Linked DNA regions of Frankia alni ACN14a. The protein of the gene in region 1 binds, or shares a complex with, the protein of each later gene. Links are inferred from orthologs where the notes say so. Each region holds a gene or a part of one and is shown on either strand. Other genes may lie near its edges.

What was found. The genes of interacting proteins can lie anywhere in the genome.
Region 2: the proteins of mfd (region 1) and uvrA are in contact, whole or in part, in a crystal structure (PDB 4DFC), measured with the Escherichia coli proteins. The link is inferred for Frankia alni ACN14a from one-to-one orthologs.

What each region holds. Positions count from the first base shown.
Region 1 is NC_008278.1:6,766,983-6,772,139, forward strand. The notes cover bases 479-4,660. They hold mfd (transcription-repair coupling factor), read right to left. Parts: upstream 4,306-4,660; coding sequence 679-4,305; downstream 479-678. Other genes in these bases: FRAAL_RS27210 (SurA N-terminal domain-containing protein), read right to left, coding at 479-541. In the rest of the region: more of FRAAL_RS27210, read right to left, coding at 1-478; FRAAL_RS27220 (MerR family transcriptional regulator), read left to right, coding at 4,819-5,157. UniProt on the Escherichia coli protein: Couples transcription and DNA repair by recognizing RNA polymerase (RNAP) stalled at DNA lesions. Mediates ATP-dependent release of RNAP and its truncated transcript from the DNA, and recruitment of nucleotide excision repair machinery to the damaged site.
Region 2 is NC_008278.1:4,984,346-4,988,296, reverse strand. Bases 1-3,464 are described here. They hold uvrA (excinuclease ABC subunit UvrA), read left to right. Parts: upstream 1-333; coding sequence 334-3,264; downstream 3,265-3,464. Other genes in these bases: FRAAL_RS20085 (SsgA family sporulation/cell division regulator), read right to left, coding at 3,293-3,464. Also shown: more of FRAAL_RS20085, read right to left, coding at 3,465-3,706. UniProt on the Escherichia coli protein: The UvrABC repair system catalyzes the recognition and processing of DNA lesions. UvrA is an ATPase and a DNA-binding protein. A damage recognition complex composed of 2 UvrA and 2 UvrB subunits scans DNA for abnormalities.

The sequences.
Region 1 (5,157 bases):
GGATCCGGCCGAACTGGGCGACGACGCTGTCGTACCGCTCCCGGGTCTCGGCGTCCGTGGCCAGCAGGTGCGGGCTGATCCGGTCGCTGAGCGCGGACTGCAGCGCCCCGGCTCGCACGATCATCGACACGTCGCGTTGCGCGAAGCCCACGGAGGCCGCCTGACGCTCGAACGCCTGCACGCTGCCGTACTGCAGGATCGCGTACGCCCGGTAGTAGGAGGCGAGGTCCTGCGGGCGCACCGTGATGTTGCGCCGGCGGGCCTCGTCGGAGAGCACGTCGAGCTGCACCAGCGTGCTCAGCGCCCGCACGGCCAGCTTGGCCGGGTCGAGGGCAGGGGGTGCGGTCTGCCCGGGCTGCTGCTGGACGGGGACGGTCCGCGCGGCGGCGAGCCCGCGTTCGACGATGCCGCGCACCTGGGCGGTCTCGATGGACTGCGAGCCGACCCGGGCGGCGTCCCCGGCGGGCGTCGTGCAGGCCGTCCCCGCGGTCCCGACGAGCACGGCAAGCCCGACACCGGCGAGCAGACGGGAGAGCTTCACGGCTCCAGACGCTATCCGCTTGCGTGTGGCGAAGCACACCCCACCCGCCCGACACCGCCGAATTCCCCGCCCCTGCGCCGGGCGAGACCCGCCCCACCCGCCACTCGGCCCCGGCCCCCCTCAGCCCCAGCCCCTGCTCAGCCAGCGGCCGCCGCGGCGACCGAATCGCCGGCGACGGCGGTCAGGAGCTGACCGGCCCACGCGAGCAGCGCCCGATCGCGCAGCGGCCGCGAGCCGATGCGGCCGGTCTCCGTCGGCGCCGGCACCAGCACGATCCGCACCGCGGGCTTCACCACCGCGCCCTTGTACAGGCGGGTCAGCCGCAGGGTCTGGCTCTCCCGCAGCTCCAGCGGCGCGAAGCGGATCTGCCGGCCGGCGGCGGTGATCTCGGTGACGCCGAAACTGCGCGCGAGCACCCGCAGGCCGGCGACGGCGAGCAGGTTCTCCACCGGCTCCGGTACCGGGCCGAACCGGTCCACGAGCTCGCCGCGCACCTCGTCGATGTCGGCGTCGGTGCCGGCGCCGGCGAGGCGGCGGTAGGCGTCCAGGCGCAGCCGCTCGCTGGGCACGTAGTCGTGCGGCAGGCTCGCGTCGACGGGGAGCTCGACCTTGACCTCGGGTGGCTCCTCGACCTTGTCCTTGCGGTACTCGGCGACCGCCTCGCCGACCATCCGCACGTACATGTCGAAGCCGACCGAGGCGATGTGCCCGGACTGCTCGCCGCCGAGCAGGTTGCCGGCGCCGCGGATCTCCAGGTCCTTCATGGCCACGGCCATGCCGGCACCGAGGTCGTTGTGCTGGGCGATGGTGGCCAGGCGGTCGTGGGCGGTCTCGGTCAGCGGCTTGTCCGGCGGGTACAGGAAGTACGCGTACGCGCGGTCGCGGCCCCGGCCGACCCGGCCGCGCAGCTGGTGGAGCTGGGACAGGCCGAACACGTCGGCCCGTTCGACGACGAGGGTGTTGGCGTTGGAGATGTCCAGCCCCGACTCGACGATCGTCGTGCAGACCAGGACGTCGAACTTCTTCTCCCAGAAGGAGACCATCACCTGTTCGAGGGCGTCCTCGTTCATCTGGCCGTGCGCGGTGGCGATCCGCGCCTCGGGGACCAGCTCGCGCAGCCGGGCGGCGGCCCGGTCGATGGACTCCACCCGGTTGTGGATGAAGAAGACCTGGCCCTCCCGCAGCAGCTCGCGGCGGATCGCGGCGGCGACCTGCCGGGTGTCGTAGGGGGCCACGGAGGTCAGCACCGGGTGGCGTTCCTCCGGCGGGGTGTCGATGGTCGACAGCTCCCGGATGCCGGTGATCGACATCTCCAGGGTGCGCGGGATCGGGGTGGCGCTCATCGTGAGCACGTCCACCGCCGTGCGCATCTTCTTGAGCTGCTCCTTGTGCTCGACGCCGAAACGCTGCTCCTCGTCGACGATCACGAGCCCCAGGTCCTTGAACCGGTTCTCCCCCGACAGCAGCCGGTGGGTGCCGATGACGACGTCGACGGTCCCGTCGGCGAGGCCGTCGGCGACGGCCTTCTGCTCGCCGGCCGAGTTGAACCGGCTCATCGCCTTCACGATGACGGGGAACGCCGCGTACCGCTCGGAGAACGTCTGGAAGTGCTGCTGGACCAGCAACGTCGTCGGGACCAGCACGGCGACCTGCTTGCCGTCCTGGACGGCCTTGAACGCCGCCCGCACCGCGATCTCCGTCTTGCCGTAGCCGACGTCGCCACAGATCACCCGGTCCATCGGGACCGGCTTCTCCATGTCGGCCTTGACCTCGTCGATCGCGGCCAGCTGGTCGGGCGTCTCGCGGAAGGGGAAGGCGTCCTCCAGCTCGCGCTGCCACGGGTTGTCCGGGGCGAAGGCGTGCCCGGGGGCGGCCATCCGAGCGCTGTAGAGCCGGATCAGCTCCCCGGCGATCTCCTTGACCGCCTTGCGGGCGCGGCTCTTGCGCTTGGCCCAGTCGGCGCCGCCGATGCGGTCCAGGCTCGGCGCGTCGCCGCCGACGTAGCGGGTGATCTGTTCGAGCTGGTCGGTGGGGACGTAGAGCCGATCGCCCCGGGCGTACTCCAGCAGCAGGTACTCGCGCTTCGCGCCGGCGACGGTGCGGGTCACCATCTCGACGTAGCGGCCGACGCCGTGCGCGTCGTGGACGACCATGTCGCCGGGAACCAGGGCGAGCGGGTCGATGCCCTTGCGCCGCCGGCTGGGCATCCGCCGCATGTCCTTGGTGGTGACCCCGCGGGCGCCGGCGATGTCGCTCTCGGTGAGGACCGCGAGGCGCAGCATGTCGCTGGTGAAGCCGGTGACGAGCTGCCCGCGGGTCACCACGGCGACCCCGGCGGCGAGCTCGGCGTCCTCGGCGTAGCGGGCGCCCAGGTCGGCCTCGCGCAGCATCTCCACCAGGCGCTGGGCCGGGCCGTGTCCCTCGGTCACGAGCAGCACCCGCCACGACTCGGCCAGCCAGCCCTTGACGTCGGCGATCACGGCGGCGGTGTCGCCGTGATAAAGCGGCGCCGGCCGCAGGCTCGCGACCACCGTGTCGTCACCCTCTGCGACGAGACCGCCGGCCACGCCCGCCGCTGCGTCGGCCTGGCCGACCTGGTCGAGGCCCCCGGCCTCGGCGCCGGTGAGGGTGGAGGTGAAGGGGCTGACCGACCACCAGGGCAGTCCCAGCGCGCCGGCGCGCTCGCGGACCTCCGCGATGGAGCGGTAGGCCGCGGCGCCGAGGTCGATCGGCGCGCCGCCGCCGAGCGCCGCGACGCTCCAGGACGCCTCCAGGAACTCCTGGCTCGTGCGCACCAGCTCGCTCGCCCGTGAGCGGACCCGCTCCGGGTCGCAGACCAGGACGTGGGTGCCGGCGGGCAGGTCGTCGAGCAGCAGCGACATCCCGTCGACGAGGACCGGGGCCAGCGCCTCCATCCCCTCGACGGGAATGCCGCTCGCGATCGTGTCGAGCATGTCCACGAGCTGGGGGTAGCGGGTGGCCAGCTCGGCGGCCCGGCCGCGCACGTCCTCGGTGAGCAGCAGCTCGCGGCACGGAGGCGCGAACAGGCCGCGCCCGCCGGGGCCGGGCGGCCCGGAGTCGCCCTCGGGCAGCGCCCGCTGGTCGGCGACGGCGAACCGGCGGATGTCCTCCACCTCGTCGCCGAAGAACTCGACCCGCAGCGGGTGCTCCTCGGTCGGCGGGAAGACGTCGAGGATCCCGCCGCGCACGGCGATCTCGCCGCGCCGCTCCACCAGGTCCACCCGGTGGTAGGCCATGCCCACCAGCCGGGCGACCACCTCGTCGAGGTCGGCGGTGTCGCCCGCCGCGAGGCTGACCGGGGCGAGCTCGCCGAGCCCGGCGACCTGGGGCTGGAGCACGGAGCGGACCGGCGCGACGACGATGCGCAGCGGCGGCAGGCCGGTGCTCGCCGGGTGGGCCAGCCGGCGCAGCACGGCCAGGCGTTGACCCACCGTGTCCGCGCGGGGCGAGAGCCGCTCGTGCGGCAGCGTCTCCCAGCTCGGGAAGACGGCCACCACCTCGGGACCGAGCAGACCGGCCAGCGCGGCGGTCAGGTCCTCGGCCTCGCGGCCCGTGGCCACCACGGCGAGGACGGGACGCCCGGCTCCGTGGGCGGCGGCGAGGGCGGCGGCGGCGAAGGGCCGCAGGGCGGCGGGACCGGCGAGGTCGAGCGCGGGTTCGCCCGCCGCGCCGATCGCGCGCCCCAGGGCGGGATCGCCGCCCGGCCGGGCGATCAGTGCGTCGAGCAGCGGCGCGAGAGTCATGGTTGCGTCCGGTGTGCCTCTCGGAAGCGAGCGGGACGGAACAGGCGTGGAGCAGACGCCGCGGCACGAAAACCACCGCCGCGGAGCACGACGACCTGGCGCAACGGGGCCCACCACGGCCCGGACCCGCTCGACCGAGGGGCCGGCCCGCCGTCCGACCCGCCCCCGGGACGACCCGGGCGGTCGGCCGACACCGGCCCGACCCCGTCGGCACAGACGATATGACCAGCCTACGACACCGTTGCCAGCCCCACCGCCGTGCCGACCACGCACCGTCGCCATGATCCCACTCCTGCAGCCCGCCCGCCGCCGTCCGCGCACCCCCACCCGTCGCCGCCCCACCACCCGCACCGCTGCGGACCTGCGCCGACGTCCGTCACCGGCGGCCGGGTGGGCGTCGGACGGGCGGACAGGGCCGAGCACGCCCGGCGGCCGATCGACGTACAGTCGACTGCCTGGCGTCCAGTCCGGCCGCCCGATACCTACGCTGACGTTAGGGTCGAGTTGTCCAGCATGCGCCGCAACGTTTCGAGATCGGACGCGGCCCGCGGCGACGTCTACCAGATCGGGGACGTCGCCGAGCGGGTCGGGCTCTCCCTGCGAACAGTCCGCTACTACGAAGAAGCGGGCCTGCTCATGCCGGTGGGGCGGACCGTCGGCGGGTTCCGCCTCTACGACGTGGACGCGATCGAACGGTTGCTGCTCATCAGGAAGATGAAGCCGTTGGGCTTCACCCTGGAGGAGATGCGCTCCCTGCTGATCCTGCGCGACGAGCTGGCCACGCCCGGCCTGGCCCCGGATACCCGCGCCGCGTTGCAGGAGCGGCTTGGCACCTGGGTGCTACTCGCCGAG
Region 2 (3,951 bases), 1.8 Mb from region 1 along the record:
ACGGCTGGGTCTGCTCGGGCGTCGTGTCCGCCTGTGGTGTTCGCGTTGCCTGTGGTGCTCGCGCGGCCTGTGGTGGTCGCGTCCGCCTGAGGTCATTGTCGGCGTCCCGGGGGTCCGCCGACGCCGCGGACCGGCGTGAGACCGCGCCGGGTGCGGAACACCCACGTCAGGCAGGTCGTTACCGTCCGTCGGGTGGCGGCCGTGCCGTCGGCGTGTGGGCGGGTGCCCGCCGGGCGCCGCCGGGGACCGGCCGCGGAAAACTGTCGGACCCCATCCGTAGCATGGCCACACTCGCCCAGGTCCGATTTTCCGGAAGATCATGAGGGATCGACGATGGCCGACCGACTTGTCGTGCGTGGCGCGCGTGAGCACAACCTCCGCGACGTCGATCTCGACCTGCCCCGTGACGGGCTGATCGTCTTCACCGGCATGTCGGGGTCCGGCAAGTCCAGCCTCGCCTTCGACACCATCTTCGCCGAGGGGCAGCGGCGCTACGTGGAGTCGTTGTCCGCCTACGCCCGCCAGTTCCTCGGGCAGATGGACAAGCCCGACGTGGACTTCATCGAGGGGCTGTCCCCGGCGGTCTCCATCGACCAGAAGTCCACCTCGCGCAACCCGCGGTCCACCGTCGGCACGATCACCGAGGTGTACGACTACCTGCGGCTGCTGTTCGCCCGCGCCGGCCGGCCGCACTGTCCGAAGTGCGGGCGGCCGATCTCCCGGCAGACCCCGCAGCAGATCGTCGACCGGCTGCTGGAGCTGCCCGAGGGCACCCGCTTCCAGGTGCTCGCCCCCGTGGTCCGCGGGCGCAAGGGCGAGTACCTCGACCTGTTCGCCGAGCTACAGAGCTCCGGGTTCGCCCGGGCCCGCGTCGACGGCACCGTCGTCGCGCTCACCGACGTGCCGAAGCTGGAGAAGCAGCGCAAGCACACGATCGAGGTCGTGGTCGACCGGCTGGCGGCCAAGGAGTCGGCCAAGCGGCGCCTGACCGACTCGGTGGAGACGGCGCTGCGCCTCGGCGGCGGCCTCGTCCTCGTCGACTTCGTCGACCGGCCCGCCGACGACCCCGAGCGCGAGCGGATGTACTCCGAGCACCTCGCCTGCCTCTACGACGACCTGTCCTTCGAGGAGCTCGAACCGCGGTCGTTCTCGTTCAACTCGCCCTACGGGGCCTGCCCGGACTGCAGCGGCATCGGCACCCGCAAGGAGGTCGACCCGGAGCTCGTCGTGCCCGATCCGACACTCTCCCTGGCCCAGGGCGCGGTGGCGCCGTGGTCCGGCGGCCACAACAAGGAGTACTTCGAGCGGCTGCTCAGCGCCCTCGCCGAGGACCTCAGCTTCCGGATGGACACCCCCTGGGAGGGGCTGCCGGAGCGGGCCCGCAAGGCGGTGCTGCACGGCAGTGGCGAGACCGAGATCCACGTCGGCTACACCAACCGCTACGGCCGCAAGCGCTCCTACTACACCTCGTTCGAGGGGGTCATCGGCTTCATCGGCCGCCGCCACCGGGAGGCCGAGTCGGACAGCAGCCGGGAGCGCTACGAGGGCTACATGCGCGATGTGCCCTGCCCGTCCTGCCGCGGCGCCCGGCTCAAGCCCGAGTCGCTGGCGGTGACGGTCGGCGGCCGGTCCATCGCCGAGGTCTCGGGCATGGCGATCGGCGAGTGCGCCGGGTTCCTGCGCGGGCTGGAGCTCAGCGAGCGGGAGCAGGCGATCGCCGGCCGGGTGCTCAAGGAGGTCGACGCCCGGCTGACGTTCCTGCTCGACGTCGGGCTCGACTACCTCTCCCTGGACCGCGCCGCCGGCACCCTGGCCGGCGGGGAGGCGCAGCGCATCCGGCTGGCCACCCAGATCGGCTCCGGTCTCGTCGGGGTGCTCTACGTGCTCGACGAGCCGTCGATCGGGCTGCACCAGCGGGACAACCGCCGGCTTATCCAGACCCTGGTGCGGCTGCGCGACCTGGGTAACACGCTCATCGTCGTCGAGCACGACGAGGACACGATCCGGGCCTCGGACTGGGTGGTCGACATCGGCCCCGGCGCGGGCGAGCACGGCGGGCGGGTCGTCGTCTCCGGGCCGGTGGCGGAGCTGCTCGCCAGCGAGGAGTCGATGACCGGCGCCTACCTCTCCGGCCGGCGGCAGATCCCGGTGCCCGACATCCGCCGGGTGCCGACGAAGGGCCGCGCGCTGACCGTGCACGCCGCCCGCGAGCACAACCTGCGCGACGTCACGGTCTCCTTCCCGCTGGGCTGCTTCGTGGCCGTCACCGGGGTGTCCGGGTCGGGCAAGTCCACCCTCGTCAACGACATCCTCGCCAGCGTGCTGGCGAACAAGCTCAACGGCGCCCGCGAGGTGCCCGGCCGGCATCGGACCGTCACCGGCCTCGACCATCTCGACAAGGCGGTCCGGGTCGACCAGTCACCGATCGGCCGGACCCCCCGGTCCAACCCGGCGACCTACACCGGCGTCTTCGACCACATCCGCCGCCTGTTCGCCGAGACGACCGAGGCCAAGGTCCGCGGCTACCTGCCGGGCCGGTTCTCGTTCAACGTCAAGGGCGGGCGCTGCGAGGCGTGCTCCGGCGACGGCACGATCAAGATCGAGATGAACTTCCTGCCGGACGTGTACGTGCCGTGCGAGGTCTGCCATGGCGCCCGGTACAACCGGGAGACCCTCGAGGTCCACTACAAGGGCCGCAACATCGCCGAGATCCTCGACATGCCGATCGAGGAGGCGGCCGAGTTCTTCGCCGCGGTGCCGGCGATCGCCCGTCACCTGCGCACGCTCAACGACGTCGGCCTCGGTTACGTCCGCCTCGGCCAGTCGGCGCCGACGCTGTCCGGCGGCGAGGCCCAGCGGGTCAAGCTCGCCTCCGAGCTGCAGCGGCGCTCCACCGGCCGGACCGTCTACGTCCTCGACGAGCCGACGACCGGGCTGCACTTCGAGGACATCCGCAAGCTGCTCGGGGTGCTCGGCCGGCTCGTCGACGCCGGCAACACGGTGATCGTCATCGAGCACAACCTCGACGTCATCAAGACGGCGGACTGGATCATCGACATGGGGCCGGAGGGCGGCACCGGCGGCGGTCGGGTCGTCGCCCAGGGCTCGCCCGAGGCCGTCGCCGCCGTCGAGGAGAGCCATACCGCGGTCTTCCTCCGGGAGATCCTCGGCGACCGGGTCTCGGCCGCCGGCGGGGCTGCGGCCGAGACCGGCGGTGGGGCAGGCGCTCGGCGGCGCAGGCTCGCCGAGGCGGCAGCCCGCTGAGGGGCGCGCCGGCCCGGAGCCGGGCAGGTCAGGTCTGGAGCAGGTTCGCCAGGACGGTGTCCAGCTCCTGCTCGGTGTGCTCCTCGCCGGTCGGCACCAGCCGTTCGGTGCGGTCCAGGAAGCTGCGCAGCGACGCGGTCGCGAGGACCACGACGGAGTGGCGATCCCCGTCGACCAGGTCCAGCCGGACGCCGCCCTCCCCGGGGTCGGGGCCGATCCGCACGTCGCCGTCGCCGACCGTCGCCTCCAGCCCGGCACGCAGGGCGTCGCGGGGGGCCACCCAGCTTCCCTGCGGCAGCGCGGGGTGCTCCGGCCTGGACACCAGAGTCATGGACACGGCCAGCGGATCGCACGCACGCCAGCAGATCTGGAACACCGTCACCCGCCCACGGCTGGCCGCGTCGTCCACGACGAACTCCGCCGTGACGTCCTCACCAAGCACGAGCTGGCTCCCTCGGTTCGCTTGCCCGATGTGTCGAGGGTCGCAGCCCCCCGCGCCGGACGCCAGCGGGGGCACCGGAAACAACGGAAAGTCTGGGATTAATCACGACCAGCTTCCGGATCTGTCGCCTGCCGTCACACTTCTGCCACGCTTCGAGAGGGCCCGCCGATGAGGTCGCGCGCTATGCGTGATGAAATGGTTACGTGCAGGCGCTGCTCAGGCGGGATGATGGTCGCCGTAGGCTC